2 regions of the Paenibacillus sp. SAFN-054 genome follow, and region 1 is predicted to be linked to the other one. Evidence: riboswitches for the same ligand, from Rfam matches in the RefSeq annotation. Region 1 holds a riboswitch; the other holds the start of a gene.

Region 1 (5,177 bases):
CGCCTTCGTTTCAGGGCGGCGCGCGCTTTCGAGCGCATCCAGATCGTTCGTATCCAGGTAGGAAGCACTCACGCCGAATTTAGCGAAAATCCGCTCGAGCATGCGGTACGTTCCCCCGTACAAATCCAGGGATACAATCAGGTGATCCCCCTGGCCGAACAGCGAAAAGATCGTCTGCAGCGCGGCCATGCCGGAACTGCAGGCAAATCCGGCGTCTCCTGATTCGAGTTCTGCCGCTGCTTCCTCGAGTACCTTGCGGGTCGGACTTTTGGTACGCGCATAGTCAAATCCTGTGCTTTGCCCGAGCCTCGGATGACGGAATGCCGTCGCCTGGTATATCGGGAAATTCACCGCTCCCGTAGCCGGGTCCTCCAACGATCCGATCTGTGCCAGCCTGCTTTCAATGTTCAGTGGTTTCTTCTCCATGTTCTCTCCCCCATATTCTGCTGTGATGGACACGCTCTTGTTAAATTTGCGGCCAGATTTCGACGGTATCTTCAATGTCATAAGGCGTTTCCTGATATACATAGTAATTCAGCCAATTAGAGAATAATAAGTTTGCGTGGGCACGCCATACGGCCGGAGGAACCCGGCTGGGATCGTCGTTCGGGTAATAATGCTTCGGAATCTCCATCTCCATGCCCTTCGCAATATCCCGTTCATACTCCCATTTCAGGGAGTACGGATCGTATTCGGAGTGGCCTGTAACGAAGATCTGCCTGCCGTCTTTGGTGGCGACCAGGTATATGCCGGATTCTTCCGATTCGGACAAAATTTCGAGCTCGTCGATCGTCTCGATGTCTTCGCGCCGGACTTCAGTATGACGGGATTGGGGTACATAGAACACCTCGTCAAAACCGCGAAGCAGCTTGACATTCTGCTGATTCAGCGTGTGCGGGAACACGCCGAAGCATTTTTTCGCCAGATCCCATTTCGGTACTCCGAAGTGATGGTACAGTCCTGCCTGCGAGGCCCAACAGATATGCAGCGTCGAGGTGACGTTCGTCTTGGACCAGTTCATGATTTCCTGCAGCTCATCCCAGTAGTTCACGTCTTCAAAATCCATCTGCTCCACGGGTGCCCCCGTGATAATCATGCCGTCAAAACGGCGGTGCCTTACCTCGTCAAAGGTTTTGTAGAACGCCTCCAAATGCTCTTGGGACGTATTCTTGGACGTATGCGAACGCGGATGCAGCAGCGTGATTTCGACCTGCAGCGGCGAATTGCCGAGGAGCCGCAGCAGCTGCGTTTCCGTCGTTTCCTTGGTCGGCATAATGTTGAGGATGGCGATTCGCAGCGGGCGGATGTCCTGGTGATAGGCCTTGCTGTCATCCATTACGAAAATGTTCTCTCCGCCCAAAATCTCTTTTGCCGGAAGGGCGTCCGGAATTTTAATCGGCATGATTCAACACTCCTTTGTTTGAGGTGCGATAATCATTCGGGGAGCAAGGTGTATATAACAAAAAATGACCTTCTCCAGCATAGAGAAAGGTCATCACGTGTATTCATACGCCTCTCTCATCTGTCAGGATACAGCTGCATTGTGCCACAGCATGTTCCTGCAAGAATTAGCACCGTGCGTGTATACGCCGGTTGCCGGGTTTCATCGGGCTAGTCCCTCCACCTGCTCTTGATAAGATTTCGCAATATTTAGTTTTGTTGATCTTGTTCATTACTTTAAAGCATAATCCCATCCCTCGTCAAGAAGTACCGGGGCGATCCTTAACATATTTTTTCTCACGCATTTCCAGCCTTTGTCATACGCTGTAAGCGAGTAGATCCAGGCGCCATTTTCTTCTTGAAAGGTCCATGGCCCGGCGTTATACTAGACAAGTGTTTAAACCCGATATGACAGAGGTGACATGAAAGATGGAAGGCGACCCGAGCCCGAAGCTGAGTGCAAATGAACACAACTGCATAGCAACGAAATCAGCTTGCCGGCACAGGGAAGTTTTCATTGCGATTGTCTCCGAGGCCACCCGCTAATCCCCGCATTTACGACCGGTGAAGCTGATTTCTTTCCTATGCGCTTATCAAGCATATCCCTGAGCATGCCTCCCGCATGAAGGGACGGAGGAGTGAAATCATATGAAAATCCGGTTGGTGAACGACGGCGTTTTCAGCCCGATCGACGACATTCAAACCACACTGACTGCCCCGCCCGCAGGATTCTACTGGATCGATGCGGATGTAGACGACCTTGCGCTGCTGCAGCCTTTATTTTCCCTGCATGATTTGGCGGTTGAAGACTGCCTGAGCGACGAGGAGCAGCGTCCCAAGATTGAAATCTACGAAAGCCATTATTTTATCGTTGTGAACTCGATCCGTTTCGATGACGAGGAAATTTTCCTGCGTTCACTCAACATCTTCTTAGGCCGCCACTATATCATCACGGTCACGAAGCAAAAAATTCACGAACTGCGTTCGCTCAAGCCAATTTTGTGGGAACAGGAAGTCAGCACGCCCGACCGCTTTTTGTACCTGCTGATCGACCTTGTCGTAGACAATTACTTTACTGTAGGCGACCGGATCGAAGCCAAGATCGAAAAGCTGGAAGAGGACATTCTGATGCACACGAAGAAATCCCATCTGAACGAGATTATCGGTTTGCGAAGCGAGATTTTATGGTTGAAGAAGGTGCTGGGGCCGCAAAAAGAGCTCATCAACACCTTGAATAAAAGAGACCTCCGGCTGATTGATGATCAGCTGCAAAAATATTTCAGCGACATTTATGAAAATGCCGTAAAAATTTCCGAAACCTTTGACACATTCCGCGACCTGATGGGCAACCTTCGCGAGGCTTACCAATCCAGTATCGCGAACCGGGCCAACGAAATCATGCGCGTGTTCACCGCCATTACGACGATATTCATGCCGCTGACGGTCATTACCGGAATATACGGCATGAACTTTGATTATATTCCCGAAATGCATTGGAAATATGGTTATTACGCGATTATCGGCGTCATGGTGCTGCTGGGCATCAGCATGGTGCTCATATTCCGGAAAAAAGACTGGATCTGAGAGAACCGCGGGTCCGGATACAAAGGACGAAGGTGCGATTGCCCCAGGCTATCCCCCTCGTCCTTTTTGCGCTGCTCTCTCCCTTGGATTGGCTTCCCTTTCTCCGCAATCGCATGCTCTTAGATTAACTGCAGCTCCTCAATCTACCCCGCATTCCTACGGCTCTCTGCCTCCCTGCGAAAGCGCATCCGGATCAACCGGAGGCGTTCATACCGCTGCTCCATCACGGGACCAGCTGCTGGTTCCTGGCCGTATACCCGGTGAAGAATGGGCTTCAGCAGCGCATCCCCGAGCTCTTCGAAAGCGTTCCATACCTCCTCCTGCTCCGCCTTCGGCATATCCTGAAGCTCGCCGGCGATGAGAAGCTCCGCATCATAACCGTCCTTCTCCAGCTGCTCCAGCGATTCCACCAGCTCACGCCGCGTCAGACTGCTTTCCTGCTCCAGCTGTTCCAGCCGCTTCCCTTCAATAATGCCTCGAAGCAGCATCTGCCGGGTCCGGTATTTATCCAGATCCTGCTTGTATTTCGCTTCCTTCTGCTTGTACATCCAGGACTCATAGGCTTGTCCATCCAGTACATCCTGCACCCAATCCAGCGGGAAAGCATGGCTTCGCTCCGCGCCAGCCGTCATCGCAAGCACGTCCGCCCCATATTCGGCAGCTTTATTATCGCCGACGCCGGGAAGCTGCATCAGCTCCTCCAAAGTTACCGGTACAAACGTGCTGATCAGCCGCAGAAGCCTGTTGGTTGCGATAAAATAAGGTGCTTTCCGCTCTGAAGCCGCCCTTTTACGCCTCCAGGCACACAGCTCGTTGTACAGCTCTTCATTGGCGTTCAGCTCGCTGTAGCAGTAGAGCTTCTGGATGCGCTGCGCCCCTCCCTTGTGCTCTTCTTCTTCATGCAAAATGCCGTCGATCAGCGGCCGGAAGCCTTCCCCGAGCTTAACGGCAAGCTCATGCCGGTAAATATAAAGCATCTCGTTCCAGGAGCTGCCTTCGTACCAGGTGCTTTCGCCGATACCGCCGCCTTCATACATATCCCGCCATCCGAGCCTCCAGGCACCTTCCTCCTCGCCAATCCAGACTTCAGCCATGCTTTCGGCGCCTTCGATTTCTTTGACCAGACGATTCATGAATACGATCTGCATCCCTTAATAACCTCCACCACATAAATCAGCACAACAAAAAGCACCTCCCTTGATATGCAAGAGAGGTGCTTCCCCGAATAAGATTATGCTGTTACTCAAGATCATACCATATCACCGGAAATGGTCAATGATAATCTTTAAGTTTTCCTTTATAATATCAGGAAGAACCAATCGACAATCAAGGAGTGATGGGACAGCATGCCTCGAGATGGAGAACTGGATTTTTTAGCAGACAGCACGGAGCAGACGTCCACCCGATTCGTTACCTTTTTGGGTCCTTCCCTCAAGCGTTTCGATCTCGCCGTAACGACGACCGCGCTGTTTTACGGCAAAAGCCTGGTAGCCGATTTGCAGCAGGGAATCAGCGCCATCATCGGTGCCGATGATGTGGAGGAACCGGGATTTCTTGAATCGGCGTTCCGGCTTGGAGAAGCCGAGGCTGCCGAGCTGAGGGAATTTCTCGGCATGGTCGTCGGCATGCCGTATTTTACGGATTAAGGGACGTCTTTGAAAATAATGAAACCCAGTCCAGCACAGAGGTGCCGAACTGGGTTTCGATATTTTTTGAGCCTATCCCAAACCTGCGTTAAACCGCTGCTGCCAGCGCTTTCTTGGCCAAAGCAAGTGCGCCGCACAAGCCGGCATTGTCTCCAAGCTGCGGAGATACGATATACTCGGCAATGTTCTCGTTAATGGCAGGCAGCTGGACGTATCCGCTCAGCAGCTCCTGCAGCTTGCTGTGGATGAGCGGGAACAACTGCTGCTGCTTCATGACGCCGCCGCCCATCACGATTTTTTGCGGGGACAGAATCAAGATGTAGTTCATCAATGCCTGCGCCAGATAGTAGGCTTCCATCTCCCAAGCCGGGTGATCCGGCGTCAAATCCGCACCGGGAACTCCCCATCTCTTCGACAGCGAAGGACCTGCGGCAACGCCTTCAAGGCAGTCGCCATGATACGGGCAGAAGCCTTCGAATTTGTCTTCCGGATGACGGCGGACAAGAA
Region 2 (5,177 bases), on a different contig from region 1:
CTTGCTTTTTCCGCAAGTCAGTGCGAGCCGGGTTCGTGGATGACATGAGCATACAGGAGCAAAGCGAATACGCACGTTATGTCTATTTTTATAAAAATGGCTTCATCCGGGTGTTCTCCATTTTGGACAAACTCGGCACGGTCCTGAACGACCTGTTTGATTTGAATACCTCCAAGGTCAAAGCACATTATTCTTATTTTACCGTCCTCAGACAGTTTCATTATCTCAAAAATCACCAACAGCTCGCGGACGAGCTGACGGTCATCAAGAACGATTACAGAAGCGCGCTGAATGTCCTGCGCAAACGGCGCAACGCAGAAATCCACTATATGAATGCAGAAATGCAGGATGATCTGTGGCAGCGGCATCAGGGGCTGCATGATAAGGTGGAGCTGGAGGATTTGGATAAGCACCTCGACGATTTGAAGCAGGGACTCGAGATGGTATGCAAGTCACTTCTGGCCTCATATAAATACGCGAATGAGTTATGGGCCCGGAAAGGCATGAAAGTGTAAAAGCGTTCAACAATTTTCCTTTTGACAAAGAAAGAAAAAGTAATTATACTGAAAAACATGAAAATGTAACGAATAATTGCATAGACTTTTTTCTTATCGAGAGAGGCGGAGGGACAGGCCCGATGAAGCCCGGCAACCGATTTGAGAATGAGGCGAGAGTGCCCGTTCCCAAATGACATGGTGCTAATTCCTACAACTGCAGGTGATCCTGCGGATTGGCAGATGAGAAAGGTTGCGACTTCGCATACGAAGAGCCCTTTTTGATTCCGTCAAGAGGGCTTTTTATTTTGTCTGTTTACGTCGATTGGACGCTGAAAAGATAGATGCTGCAACGCAAAAGGTTCAGGGAAGGAGAGCTTTGGATTGATAGAATTAAAGCAGGTTACGAAGAAATACGGCAAGGGCGCAAGAACGACCGAAGCTTTGTCCGGACTTGATCTGACGGTTGAGAAAGGTGAAATATTCGGCGTGATCGGGCACTCCGGCGCCGGCAAAAGCACGCTGATTCGCTGCATGAATCTGCTGGAACGGCCAACCAGCGGCGAGGTTTGGGTTGACGGCGAGGACCTGACGAAGCTGGGTAAGCAGCAGCTGCAAGCGAAGCGCAGAAAGATCGGCATGATCTTCCAGCATTTCAATCTGCTGAGCTCGGCGACCGTGTACGATAATATTGCTTTTCCGCTGCGGCTGGCTCATATGGACAAAGCACAGATCGCGTCCAAAGTGAACGAGCTGCTGCAGCTGGTCGGCCTGGAAGCCCACCGCGACAAGTATCCGGCCCAGCTGTCCGGAGGCCAGAAGCAGAGGGTCGGCATCGCCCGCGCGCTTGCCAGTGACCCGCAGGTGCTCCTGTGCGACGAAGCAACCTCGGCGCTTGACCCGCAAACGACGGATTCGATCCTAAGGCTGCTGCTCGACATTAACCGGAAATTTCATTTGACGATCGTTCTGATCACGCATGAAATGCATGTTATTCAGAGCATTTGCGACCGGGTGGCCGTCATTCATCAGGGAGGCATCGTCGAAGAGGGCCCCGTCACGGAGGTATTCCTGAAGCCTAAGCATCCGGTGACCCGCGACTTTATTCTGGGGCAAGCCGGTGAGTCGGCGCAGCTTGCGCTGCATGCGCCCCATGACGGGCCATCCCGCTTATGTAAGATTACGTTCCTGGGCGAGAAGACGTATGATTCGATTCTGTCCCGAACGGCCCGGGAAACCGGCGTGGACTTTGCGATTCTGCAGGGCACCATCTCGAAAATCAAAGATATTCCATACGGCCAGCTGATTGTCCGTCTGGAGGGTGAGGACGCGGCAATAGAGCAGACAATCCGGAAAGTAGCGGCCGATGGCTTAGACGTGGAGGTGATGGACTGATGTGGGGACTTGACTTTTCGACGCTCGACTGGCATGAGATTGGCGTTGCCAGCCTGGATACGCTGAAAATGCTCGTTTCATCAGCGATCTTCACGTTCATCCTGGGCTTGCCCCTGGGCGTGCTGCTGTACCAAAGCTCGCGTTCAAGCAGCGGCTGGGTTCGTGCGGTGTACAGTATTTTGTCGGTCATCGTGAACATTTTGCGTTCGGTGCCGTTCATCATCCTGATCGTGGCGCTCATTCCGTTCACGGTATCGATCGTCGGCGTATCCTACGGCGTGCTCGGGACGATTCCGCCGCTGGTCATCGGGGCTGCCCCGTTCTTCGCCCGGCTGGTGGAAACCTCGCTGCGCGAGGTGGATCGCGGCGTGCTGGAGGCGGCGCAGTCGATGGGAGCCTCTACCTGGCAGGTCATCGTGAAGGTGCTGCTGCCCGAAGCGAGACCGGGCCTCTTGGCTGCCCTAACGATCACGGTCGTAACGCTCGTATCTTATACGGCGATGTCCGGCATGGTCGGTGGCGGCGGTTTGGGTGACCTGGCAATCCGGTACGGCTATTACCGTTATCAGATTGAGGTCATGATTATTTCCGTCCTTGCCATGATCGTTCTGGTACAGCTGCTGCAGATGGCCGGTGACCGTCTGGTGAAGCATTTTACCCGGAAGTAGGATTCAACTTTGGTAACGTCATCCGATTATCGGATGCTTATTCGGAAAACTTTTGCATCAAGCATGCTCTTTTCGGTTAAGAGAGTAACATGCGCGAAGTTTTCCGCGAATAAATCATATTAAATGGATAAACTTAAGGGGGATTTACAATGAAAAAAGGATTGTTCGCTTTGCTCAGCCTGATTTTGGTGGTGGCACTGGCCGCGTGCGGCAATAAAAATACGGATGAGAAGCCGGCTGCCGGAGGCGAAGACAAAGGCACTGAAGCTAAAACCGTAACGTTGACCGTCGGCGCTACCGCCGTACCACACGCGGAAATTCTGAAGCATATCCAGCCTGCGCTTGAGAAGGAAGGCGTGAAGCTCGAAATCAAGGAGTTCTCCGACTATGTACAGCCGAACGTGCAGACGTTCCAAAAACAGCTGGACGCAAATTTCTTCCAGCATAAGCCGTACCTTGACGATGAAAACAGCACCCGCAAAATGGATCTGGTCCCTGTCGTAGCCGTGCATGTGGAGCCGCTTGGCGCATATTCCAAGAAGCACAAATCCGTCGATGAGCTGCCAGAAGGCGCCGTGGTCGGCATTCCGAACGATAAAACGAACGGCGGACGCGCACTCAGCCTGCTGGCCGCAAACGGACTCATCAAATTGAAGGAAGACAACATGATTCAGGCTACGGTTAAAGATATCGTCGAAAATCCGAAGAACATCAAGATCAAGGAATCCGATGCCGCCATGCTGCCGCGCCAATTGGCCGAATTCGACCTGGCTGTCATCAACACGAACTATGCCCTTGATGCGGGTATCGACCCGCTGAAGGATGCGCTGTTCATGGAAGGCAAGGACAACCCGTATGCCAACATCCTGGTTGCACGTCCGGATAACAAGGACTCCGATGCGATCAAGAAGCTGGCTGCTGCCCTGACTTCCGACGACGTGAAGAAATTCATCGAAGACGAGTATAAAGGCGCAGTTATCCCTGCATTCTAAACTTCGCAATCGAATACGTTCCACACGAAAAACCGCCGGGCATGCCAGCCCGGTGGTTTTTTTGCTTTTAAGCTCCGGGGTCCATCCTTGACAGAGGGATGCGAGCGGTAAGTTGTGGGCGTCACGCAAATCTTTTATACTATATAAAGATGAACGATAAGCTTAACCTCGCTTTTCCCGGAATCCAGAGGTCATGACAGACATAAGAATAGAACCATGCGGGGAAGATGCAGCGCGGGTTTGGATAGATGCAGAATAACAGGGACTACAAGAAACAACACACCCGTGTTTGGAGAGGAGGAACACCGTTGAAGGACAAAATCGCCCTCATAACCGGCAGCGCGAAAGGTTTGGGGAAAACGACGGCATTGACGCTGGCCAGTCAGGGCTGCGACATTGCCCTGAATTACGTGCACAGCCAAAAGGAAGCGGAGGAGCTTCAGCGCACGATTCAGGAGCTTGGCGTTCGCTGCATTGCCGTTAAGGCGGATATATCGGACGCGGCCCAGATCGAGGAGCTGGTGCGCCAGGTTGAGTCCAGGCTTGGAAGCGCAGACATCGTGGTGAATAACGCGGGACCTTTTATCCGGGAGCGCAGGCTGTTCTCCGAATATACGCAGGCTGAAATTCTGTCGCTGATCCAGGGGAACCTGGTGGGGACAATGCTGCTGGATCATCTCGTGCTGCCCGCGATGCGTCACAAACAATGGGGACGAATCATCCACTTCGGTTACGGACACGCGGCGGAGGCCAGAGCGTGGCCGCATCGCGCCGTATATGCAGCCGCCAAGACAGGGCTCGTGTCCTTTACGAAAACGCTGGCCGTGGAAGAGGCGCCTTTCGGCATCACGGTGAATATGGTCTGTCCGGGCGATATTCGGGGAGACAACAAGGAGAAGTCCATCGCAGAGGTGGCGGGGCTGGTGGACGGCGAAACGCCGCGGGGAAGACCCGGCAGCGGAGAAGATATCGCGCGCGTGATCCGCTATCTGTGCCATCACGATTCCGATTTTATGACGGGGAATATTATGGACATTACAGGGGGGCTTGACCCGATCCGTCCATGGATTGAACCGGCCCATCCCAAATCATAGCCCGTACAAAAAAGAGTCCTGCCTTCATATCGAAGTGCAGGACTCTTGTGTTCGTATAAAATGGGATTAGAATACTTGGATAACGTCGTTGATTCCTTCAACTTCCTCAACGAGGGCGCGTTCAATCCCGGCTTTGAGTGTAATAGTGGAGCTTGGGCAGCTGCCGCATGCACCCATCAATTTCAATTTCACGATGCCGTCTTCCACGTCAACCAGTTCCACGTCACCGCCATCGCGCTGAAGGAACGGACGAAGCTTATCCAGCACTTCTGCTACCTCATCATACATGGTGCTTTGTGCGTTTTCGCTCATTAGTTTCAACTCCTTTCCTATAATGATTATTATATTACAAACGGAGATAAAATAAAATGGCTATATCTGCTCCAAAAAGAAAAGACGAAGACATTGATATTATACACAACCCTCGCTAAACTATAAAGGTGTCCTTCATTATCTTGAATTCTCGTGAAGCAGGTGATACCAAATGAGACCCATCATCGAATTTTGCACGAACAACATGCATTTCGGGACGGA

What was found. A riboswitch is a leader RNA that binds a small molecule or an ion and turns the genes downstream of it on or off. The one in region 1 is predicted to bind S-adenosylmethionine.
Region 2: it holds a riboswitch for S-adenosylmethionine, as region 1 does, so the genes downstream of both, ACTHPM_RS22475 (methionine ABC transporter ATP-binding protein) here and metA (homoserine O-acetyltransferase MetA) in region 1, are expected to answer to the same signal.

What each region holds. Positions count from the first base shown of each region.
Region 1 is NZ_JBQCKS010000002.1:345,273-350,449, forward strand. Features, by position in the region: gene ACTHPM_RS12980 (aminotransferase class I/II-fold pyridoxal phosphate-dependent enzyme) at 1-426, opposite strand, end outside; gene metA (homoserine O-acetyltransferase MetA) at 467-1,402, opposite strand; SAM riboswitch class I at 1,516-1,640, opposite strand; gene corA (magnesium/cobalt transporter CorA) at 2,089-3,024, shown strand; gene ACTHPM_RS12995 (HRDC domain-containing protein) at 3,168-4,172, opposite strand; gene ACTHPM_RS13000 (DUF3055 domain-containing protein) at 4,371-4,670, shown strand; gene ACTHPM_RS13005 (ROK family protein) at 4,759-5,177, opposite strand, start outside.
Region 2 is NZ_JBQCKS010000005.1:270,294-275,470, reverse strand. Features, by position in the region: gene ACTHPM_RS22480 (Cthe_2314 family HEPN domain-containing protein) at 1-515, shown strand, start outside; SAM riboswitch class I at 606-744, shown strand; gene ACTHPM_RS22475 (methionine ABC transporter ATP-binding protein) at 879-1,889, shown strand; gene ACTHPM_RS22470 (methionine ABC transporter permease) at 1,889-2,557, shown strand; gene ACTHPM_RS22465 (MetQ/NlpA family ABC transporter substrate-binding protein) at 2,707-3,549, shown strand; gene ACTHPM_RS22460 (SDR family oxidoreductase) at 3,858-4,643, shown strand; gene ACTHPM_RS22455 (NifU family protein) at 4,710-4,955, opposite strand; gene ACTHPM_RS22450 (YuzB family protein) at 5,128-5,177, shown strand, end outside.